Linked DNA regions of Parashewanella spongiae. The protein of the gene in region 1 interacts with the protein of each later gene in a pairwise test. Links are inferred from orthologs where the notes say so. Each region holds a gene or a part of one and is shown in the gene's direction. Other genes may lie near its edges. The genes, in order: ftsB, E2I05_RS19565 and ftsL.

The links.
Region 2: the proteins of ftsB (region 1) and E2I05_RS19565 interact in binary tests that used the Escherichia coli proteins (3 or more experiments, as listed by UniProt). The link is inferred for Parashewanella spongiae from one-to-one orthologs.
Region 3: the proteins of ftsB (region 1) and ftsL interact in binary tests that used the Escherichia coli proteins (3 or more experiments, as listed by UniProt). The link is inferred for Parashewanella spongiae from one-to-one orthologs.

What each region holds. Positions count from the first base shown.
Region 1 is NZ_CP037952.1:1,319,992-1,322,830, forward strand. The notes cover bases 134-2,810. They hold ftsB (cell division protein FtsB), read left to right. Parts: upstream 134-1,159; coding sequence 1,160-1,462; downstream 1,463-2,810. Other genes in these bases: eno (phosphopyruvate hydratase), read left to right, coding at 134-1,016; ispD (2-C-methyl-D-erythritol 4-phosphate cytidylyltransferase), read left to right, coding at 1,478-2,209; ispF (2-C-methyl-D-erythritol 2,4-cyclodiphosphate synthase), read left to right, coding at 2,206-2,685; truD (tRNA pseudouridine(13) synthase TruD), read left to right, coding at 2,707-2,810. Outside these bases: more of eno, read left to right, coding at 1-133; more of truD, read left to right, coding at 2,811-2,839. UniProt on the Escherichia coli protein: Essential cell division protein. May link together the upstream cell division proteins, which are predominantly cytoplasmic, with the downstream cell division proteins, which are predominantly periplasmic.
Region 2 is NZ_CP037952.1:4,946,506-4,949,645, reverse strand. The notes cover bases 1-2,978. They hold E2I05_RS19565 (cell division protein FtsQ/DivIB), read left to right. Parts: upstream 1-1,096; coding sequence 1,097-1,861; downstream 1,862-2,978. Other genes in these bases: ftsA (cell division protein FtsA), read left to right, coding at 1,865-2,978; murC (UDP-N-acetylmuramate--L-alanine ligase), read left to right, coding at 1-999. Outside these bases: more of ftsA, read left to right, coding at 2,979-3,100; cell division protein FtsZ, read left to right, coding at 3,132-3,140. UniProt on the Escherichia coli protein: Essential cell division protein. May link together the upstream cell division proteins, which are predominantly cytoplasmic, with the downstream cell division proteins, which are predominantly periplasmic. May control correct divisome assembly.
Region 3 is NZ_CP037952.1:4,957,976-4,961,120, reverse strand. What follows is about bases 88-3,070. They hold ftsL (cell division protein FtsL), read left to right. Parts: upstream 88-1,413; coding sequence 1,414-1,728; downstream 1,729-3,070. Other genes in these bases: E2I05_RS19605 (penicillin-binding transpeptidase domain-containing protein), read left to right, coding at 1,725-3,070; rsmH (16S rRNA (cytosine(1402)-N(4))-methyltransferase RsmH), read left to right, coding at 462-1,403; mraZ (division/cell wall cluster transcriptional repressor MraZ), read left to right, coding at 88-435. Outside these bases: more of mraZ, read left to right, coding at 1-87; more of E2I05_RS19605, read left to right, coding at 3,071-3,145. UniProt on the Escherichia coli protein: Essential cell division protein. May link together the upstream cell division proteins, which are predominantly cytoplasmic, with the downstream cell division proteins, which are predominantly periplasmic.

The sequences.
Region 1 (2,839 bases):
TGATTGATCTTGATGGTACAGAAAATAAAGATAAACTTGGTGCAAATGCTATTTTAGCTGTGTCTTTGGCAAATGCTAAAGCGGCTGCGGCTTTTAAAGGTATGCCATTATATGCGCATATTGCTGAATTAAATGGCACTCCTGGCCAGTATTCTATGCCTGTCCCAATGATGAATATCATCAACGGTGGTGAGCATGCTGACAATAATGTCGATATCCAAGAGTTTATGGTACAGCCTGTGGGCGCGAGTAGTTTCCGTGAAGCACTGCGTATGGGAGCTGAAATTTTCCATGCACTCAAGAAAGTATTAAAAGATAAAGGCTTGAATACAGCCGTTGGTGATGAAGGTGGTTTCGCACCAAACCTTGAATCTAACGCAGATGCACTTGCCGTGATTAAAGTTGCCGTTTCAGCAGCAGGTTATGAGCTTGGTAAAGATGTCACACTGGCACTTGATTGCGCCGCATCTGAATTCTATAAAGATGGCAAGTATGATTTGTCTGGTGAAGGTAAAGTATTTGATTCTAATGGCTTCTCTGACTTCTTGAAAACATTGGCTGATGAATACCCAATCGTGTCAATTGAAGATGGTCTAGACGAATCTGATTGGGAAGGCTGGGCGTATCAAACTCAAATTATGGGCGATACAGTGCAGTTGGTCGGTGATGATTTGTTTGTTACAAATACTAAAATTTTAGCTCGAGGTATTGAAAACAAAATCGGTAACTCGATTCTGATCAAATTCAACCAAATTGGTTCTTTGACTGAAACACTTGCCGCTATTCGTATGGCGAAAGAAGCTGGATTTACAGCGGTTATTTCTCATCGTAGTGGTGAAACAGAAGACGCAACAATTGCTGACTTAGCAGTTGGTACTGCAGCTGGACAGATAAAAACAGGTTCACTTTGTCGTTCTGATCGTGTTGCTAAATACAACCAGTTACTTCGTATCGAAGAGCAATTAGGTGAAAAAGCTGTTTATCGCGGTTTAGCTGAAATCAACTGTAAACATTGATTCAACCCGATTGTTTGCTAATTACTGATTAAATTTACTCTGATTGAGTATACTTAATCCGGAATAGATTAAAGCCACCTATTTAGGTGGCTTTTGTTTTTAGGTATAGTTATTTCTTTTGGCTTGGTATTTGAATTGCTTTTATGAAACGTATATCTGCATGCTTAGTTATTTTGTTTGCCTTGCTGCAATATCGCCTTTGGTCAGGGGAGAACAGTTTGCGCGAATATTTTGGGTTGCAGAAACAGATTCAGGCACAGAAACTCAGTAATGAAAAATTAATTGCCCGTAATCAAATTTTAAAAGAAGAAATTGCAGATCTAAAAGGCGGAACTGAAGCCTTAGAAGAGCGAGCTCGAAATGAACTTGGCTTGGTTAAAGAAGGTGAGACCTTCTATCGAGTAGTCACAGGTAAAAAACAAAATAGATTCCCCGAATCTCAATAACCGGAGTTTTTTGGCATGAGCCAATCTTTGGATCACGTTGTTGCCATCATCCCCGCAGCGGGAGTTGGACAGCGAATGGGAGCTAATATCCCGAAACAATATTTAGAAATTGATGGAATATCCATTCTCAGCCACACCGTCAAGGCATTCCTTAATCATCCCAAAGTTGATGTAGTCATTGTTGCTGTTAGCAAAGATGATCAGTATTTTGATCAATTACCTGAATCGAATCATTCGAAACTTGTGAAAGTTCAAGGTGGCTCTGAGCGAGCTAATACTGTGCTTGAGTCACTTAAGAGTGCAAGTCAGTTGGGATATGAAGATTCATGGGCGTTAGTACATGATGCCGCTCGTCCATGTATAACAAGAAGGGATATTGACTTGTTGCTTAAATCACGTGAGAACTATCCCAATGGTGCCATTCTTGCTATGCCTGTGCGAGATACAATGAAACGTGCTGATTCTAGTAGTTTAATTAAAAATACGGTTTGTCGTGAATTATTGTGGCATGCGATGACACCGCAAATGTTTGTTGTAAGTGAATTGCAAAAGAATTTGAATGAAGCTCTCAATGATAATGTCCTGATAACTGATGAGTCTTCTGCAATGGAATGGGCCGGTATCAACCCAGGCTTAATTTCAGGACGTGCTGATAATATAAAAGTGACTCACGCTGAAGATTTACAACTTGCTGCATTGTATTTATCAGAACATAAAAAGAATGAAATTCAAGGTGAAAACTCATGAAAATTCGTATCGGCCATGGTTACGACGTTCATAAATTTGGTGGCGATAAACCTTTAATGTTGGGAGGCGTTCATGTTCCGTATCACTGCGGTTTGTTGGCGCATTCTGATGGTGATGTCGTATTGCACGCTATTTGTGATGCAATTTTAGGAGCCATGGCGTTAGGAGATATCGGTAAACACTTTCCTGATACCGATGAAAATTTTGCTGGTGTAAATAGCCGCGAGCTTTTAAAACATTGTTATCAACTTGCTAGAGAGAAAGGCTTCGAGTTAGGAAACCTTGACGTCACAATTATTGCTCAAGCACCTAAAATGGCATCTCACATTACTGATATTTGTAATATTTTAGCTGCAGACTTACAGACATCAATAGATGATATTAACGTTAAAGCCACAACAACGGAAAAGTTAGGGTTTACAGGTCGAAAAGAAGGTATTGCAGTTGAAGCTGTCGTACTGATGCAATCAATGTAAAGAATCAAAAGAAAAGTTATGATTGAAAATTTAAGTTATTTATACGGTAAGCCTTTATCCGAAGCAGACTTGCGAACATCAAATGAAGACTTTCAAGTGCAAGAAATTATTCCATTTGTACCATCTGGAGAGGGTGAACATCATCTTCTTCATA
Region 2 (3,140 bases), 3.6 Mb from region 1 along the record:
ATTGGTGGTTTATTGAATAGTGCAGGAACAAATGCACGTTTAGGCAGCAGTCGGTATTTGATTGCTGAAGCTGATGAAAGTGATGCCAGTTTTTTGCATTTACAACCTATGATTGCGGTGATCACCAATATTGAAGCCGATCACATGGATACCTATGGTGGTGACTTTGAAAATTTAAAAACAGCATTTATCGACTTTCTACATAACCTCCCTTTTTACGGTGTGGCTGTTGTTTGTATCGATGATCCTATTGTGCGAGAGCTGCTCCCTAAGATCAGTCGTAAAGTCGTCACTTATGGGTTCAGTGATGACGCGGATGTACAAGCTAAAAACTTTAGCCAAGTGGGTACAATTACTCGCTTTACTGTACATCGAGAAGGAAAAGCTGATTTGCCTGTCGAGCTGAACATGCCAGGTAAACATAATGTTCAGAACGCACTTGCCGCCATTGCCGTTGCATCGGAAGATGAAATAAGTGATGCACCTATTGTAGAAGCATTATCAGAATTCCAAGGAATTGGTCGTCGCTTTCAACATTTAGGCGAGTTTGATACGGCGAAGGGAAATATCCTGTTGGTGGATGATTACGGTCATCATCCTAGTGAAGTTGCTGTGACGATACAAGCTGCGAGATTGGCTTTCCCCGAAAAACGTTTAGTAATGGCTTATCAACCACATCGATTTTCGCGAACACGTGACTTATTTGAAGATTTTGCCGAGGTATTATCTCAAGTTGATTGTTTGTTGCTTTTAGAAGTGTATTCCGCCGGCGAGCAAGCAATTCCTGGTGCAGATGGTCGGGCTTTATGTAGAGCGATTCGTCAACGAGGAAAAATTGAGCCTATTTTCATTGCGGATAAAACACAGCTGATAGAACTGTTACCGGATGTATTAAAAGAAAATGACTTACTGTTAACGCAAGGTGCAGGAACCATAGGTGCCGTTGCGAAACAATTGGTTGCTACTGAGTTAGGTTTCTTAAACCGTATTGAGAATTAATACTGTAAAAACTCAGTATTTATTAATGAGATATGGCATCCTATAAAGGGAACTTTGATCATATTGAACAACAAATAGAGTAGGAGTTTGTATCACTGTGTTTTTGAAAATAAAAAATGCTATTTCTCAGCGAAAAAAACACCAAATAAATTGGTATTTTTGCTGTGGCTTAGTGTTTTTATTGTCAGTGATTATAGGCTTGAGTGCTGCGGGCTGGAAGTTGAATCGTATCGTAAATGATGCGAAAGAGTTGCCAATAGAAGCGGTGGTGATCAAAGGCGAAAGAAAATACACCAGTGATCTTGAAATACAGCTCGCTTTACAGGGGCTATTGAAAAGCAGTTTTTTTAGTGCTGATGTTTCCGAAATTCAAAAAACGTTAGAGACGTTGCCTTGGGTTTATCGAGCTTCAGTACAAAGAGAATGGCCAGCAAAGTTAAAAGTATTTATTAAAGAACAAGACGTTGCGGCACACTGGAACGGAAACTCGTGGTTAAATCGTCATGGAGATGTGTTTGAAGCAGTACTTTCGGATGAATCACTGAAGCTTCCATCGTTGTCAGGTCCTGAAGGTATGGCTAAAAATATTTTAACGACGTATGAGCAGTTAGCAGAATTATTAAAAATTAACGGGTTGAGTTTAAATCAACTAAGTTTAACTCCGCGACATGCATGGAATTTGTTACTTGATAATGGTATTCAATTGGACTTAGGGCGTGAAGATAAAATAAGCCGAGTCCAACGCTTTATAGATGTATACCCTTATTTAAAGGAGCAAGATAAGGCCATAGCAAGAATTGATTTACGATACGATACTGGTTTAGCCGTGGGTTGGGCCCAAACGCAAAGTGAGAGTCGATAACTGATGACCAAGAACCAAGATAGAAATCTGATTGTTGGATTGGACATAGGAACAGCAAAAGTCGCCGTGATAATAGGTGAAGTATTACCTGATGGCGAAATTACGGTCGTAGGTCTTGGTAACCACCCCTCCAGAGGTATGGATAAAGGCGGGGTGAATGATTTAGATTCGATTGTTCGAAGCTTGCAGCGTGCATTAGATCAAGCAGAGCTGATGGCCGATTGTCAGGTTACATCTGTTTATTTGAGCATCTCAGGAAAGCACATCGCCTGCCAAAACGAGAATGGTATGGTGTCAATTGATGACGATGAAGTCACTCAAGAAGATGTGGATAATGTTATACACACAGCTCGCTCAGTTAAGATACCGACGGAACGCCGAATTTTACATGTATTACCACAAGAGTATGCTATCGACGTACAGGAAGGCATTAAAAGCCCGATGGGAATGTCAGGTATGCGGATGGAAGCAAAAGTACATATTGTGACCTGTGCCAACGATATGGCGAAAAATATCACAAAAAGTGTTGAGCGTTGTGGCTTAAAAGTGGATGATCTAGTTTTCTCTGGTATTGCTTCAGCTGATGCGACACTCACAAATGATGAAAAAGATTTAGGCGCGTGCCTTGTGGATATTGGTGGCGGTACGACAGATATTGCTATCTACACGAATGGTGCATTGCGCCATTGTGCGGTGATACCTGTTGCGGGTAATCAAGTCACAAATGATATCGCAAAGATATTCAGAACCCCTTTATCGCATGCTGAACAAATAAAAGTACAGTTTGCAAATGCAAGAAGTGCAGCGGTCAGTCGTGAAGAAAATATTGAAGTGCCATCAGTCGGTGGCCGGCCATCGCGGTCAATGTCGAGGCACACTTTGGCAGAGGTCGTCGAGCCAAGGTATCAAGAAATGTTTGAATTGATACTACAAGAGCTGCGTGACAGCGGTTATGAAGAACAAATAGCGGCGGGAATAGTACTGACTGGCGGTACGGCCTCAATTGAAGGCGTCGTTGATGTTGCAGAAGCTACATTCGGAATGCCAGTTAGAGTCTCAGGCCCACTCGAAGTAAAAGGCCTATACGATTATGTCAGCGAACCACTTTACTCAACAGGTATCGGCTTGTTGCATTATGGTGCAAGACGCATCATGGACAGTGAATTTGAGCGTCCGGAACGTCAAGGCGTAACCGATGCTCTGAGCCGGATCAAAAGTTGGTTCAAAGGTGAATTTTAGTTTTTAATGCAGGCAATATGGAGTTCAAACTATGTTTGAG
Region 3 (3,145 bases), 3.6 Mb from region 1 along the record:
AACTTAGACAGTAAAGGTCGGATCGCGATGCCAACGCGATACCGAGAGTTACTGCGCGTTGAATCTTCTGGAAAATTAGTCATTACCGTTGATATACAATCTTCCTGCTTATTGATATATCCCATTCATGAATGGCAACACATTGAAACTAAGTTGCTATCACTGTCTGATACTCAGCCGACAGAGCGCGCATTAAAACGATTATTACTTGGTTATGCTCACGAATGTGAGTTAGACAATAATGGTCGTTTACTGCTGCCATTAAGCCTGAGAAAATATGCTGGGCTCGAAAAGCATACCATGCTAGTGGGTCAATTAAATAAATTTGAATTGTGGGATGCTGACGAGTGGCAACGTCTCATAGAAGAAAGCAAACAAGCCATATCAAGTGAAGCCTTAGCCAATAATGAAAGATTGGCTAACTTTTCGCTGTAGGTGATAGCAACTAAAAGAAGAGCTGTATGAGTGAAAATTATGCCCATTTGTCCGTCCTACTGAATGAAACCGTAGGCGGATTAAATATTAAACCTGACGGCATCTATATTGATGGCACGTTTGGACGTGGAGGGCATTCACGGATCGTGCTTTCTCAATTGGGTTCTCATGGTCGTTTAATTGCTATTGATCGTGATCCTCAAGCTATTGAAGCAGCAAAGCAATTTTCAGATGATGCAAAGTTTTGCATTGTTCATGGTGGATTTGGTCAATTGGAACAGTATGTTCATGAATTAAATCTAGTCGGTAAAATAGATGGTGTTTTGTTAGATCTTGGTGTTTCTTCACCCCAGTTGGATGATGCAGAACGGGGCTTTAGTTTTTTGCGTGATGGTCCACTTGATATGCGGATGGATAATAGCCAAGGCCAAACAGCGGCAGAGTGGATAGCGCGAGCCGAAATTGAAGATATGGCATGGGTATTTAAAACCTATGGTGAAGAAAAAAATTCACGTCACATTGCACGATGTATCGCGGCGGATCGAGAAAAGACTCCGTTTTTACGTACGAAAGACCTAGCAGATTTGATTTTTCGGATCACAAAGAAAAAAGAGAAGCATAAACATCCAGCCACTCGGGTGTTTCAGGCCATTAGAATATATATAAATAGTGAGTTAGAGCAAATTGAACAAGCACTTCAAGGTGCGATGAATGTGTTAGCGCCTGAAGGACGACTATCAGTGATCAGTTTCCATTCATTAGAAGATCGTATCGTAAAGCGTTTCATCAGGCGTCACAGTCAAGCCGCCGAAGCGCCATTTGGTTTGCCAGTTACGGAAGCCGAATTAAATAAAAACCGAAAGTTAAAAGCGGTTGGCAAAGCACAAAAACCGTCAGACATCGAAGTCGAACACAACCCTAGAGCTCGCAGCTCGGTACTACGAGTCGCGCAACGGCTGAGTTATTAGGGAGTTGTAGGTGACAAAAGGACAGTTGAGCTTACCAAGCATTATTATTCAAGATTTATGGAATCATAAGTGGTTGATAGTAATGGCTGTAATTGTGGTTTTGAACGCTGTGGTTGTCGTGTATACCAGCCATGCAAGCCGTAAGTTAACCAGTGAATGGGATCAACTACTGCAACAAAGAGATCGATTAGATATTGAGTGGCGAAATTTGTTGTTAGAAGAACAAGCGCAAACTGAGCACAGTCGAATTATTCGCATTGCGACAAAAGAGTTGGATATGAAAAGGCCGTTACCGAACGAGGAAAAGGTGGTGAAAATACCATGACGAAACAAGCGAAGCAGAAACATAAACCACAATCATTTCAATGGCGTGTATACACGCTGTTAGGGTTTGTGTTTTTGATGTTTGTTAGCTTGATTGGCCGTGCAGCTTATATCCAAATTATTGAACCTGAAAAGCTGCGACACGAAAGCGACATGAGGACGTTACGTACTACTAGTCATGATGTACACCGAGGCTTAATCAGTGATCGTAATGGTGAAATGCTTGCGGTAAGTGTTCCTGTGCGTGCAGTGTGGGCGGATCCTAAAATCGTTCACGATAGAAACGGTTTTAAAGATCAGCGTCGCTGGCAAGCTTTAGCTGATGTTTTGCAAATGCCCATTGATACATTATTAAAACGTATTAAAGATAAGCCAACAAAGCGTTTTACTTACATTAAACGGCAGGTCGCTCCCGCGGTGGCTGACTATATCAAGCAGTTAAAATTACCGGGTATTTATTTAAAAGCTGAGTCTCGTCGATATTACCCCGCAGGGGAAACTAATGCTCAATTGATAGGCATTACCAATATTGATGACGTTGGTATTGAAGGAATTGAACGGGGTTATGATGAATGGCTAACTGGTACACCATCTAAACAAAAAGTTCGAAAATCACGAGATGGACATGTTGTAGAACGATTAGGAGTAGTGCAAGAAGGTGAAAGCCCGAATGATCTCGTATTGAGCATTGATCAACGAATTCAAGCACTGGCTTATCGAGAGTTGAAGCTTGCCACTGAGTATAATCAAGCGACTTCAGGTTCGGTTGTTGTACTTGACGTTCACACGGGCGAAGTACTCGCTATGGTAAATACACCATCTTATAACCCTAATTCCAGAGAAGGGATGCAAAGTCATCGAATGCGTAATCGGGCCTTGACCGATACTTATGAACCTGGCTCTACCATAAAACCCTTTGTAGTCGCAGCGGCTTTAGAAGCTGGGGTTGTGAAAATAGATGAAATCGTGCCAACGTCACCGGGCTGGATGCGTATTGGTGGTCGACAAGTTCGAGATCCCATTAATTATGGCGATATGTCATTAGCTAAAATTTTGGTTAAGTCGAGCAATATGGGTGTCAGTAAGTTGTCATTAAGAATGCCTGTACAGCAGTTACTTGGCACCTATCAGTCGATGGGATTGGGGAATTATTCAGGTATTAACCTTATCGGCGAGAGTGCAGGGTTAATCCATGATCGTCACCGCTGGTCTGATTTTGAACGTGCAACACTGTCCTTTGGCTACGGACTGACGGCTACCCCTCTTCAGCTTGCACGTATGTACGCTACTCTAGGCAGCGGTGGCGTATTGTATCCGGTATCGGTATTGAAATTGAAACAGCAACCTAAAGGCGAACAAGTGCTCGATCCACAAGTGGCCGATAATGTGATGAAAATGCTGGTTGGAGTAACAGAGAA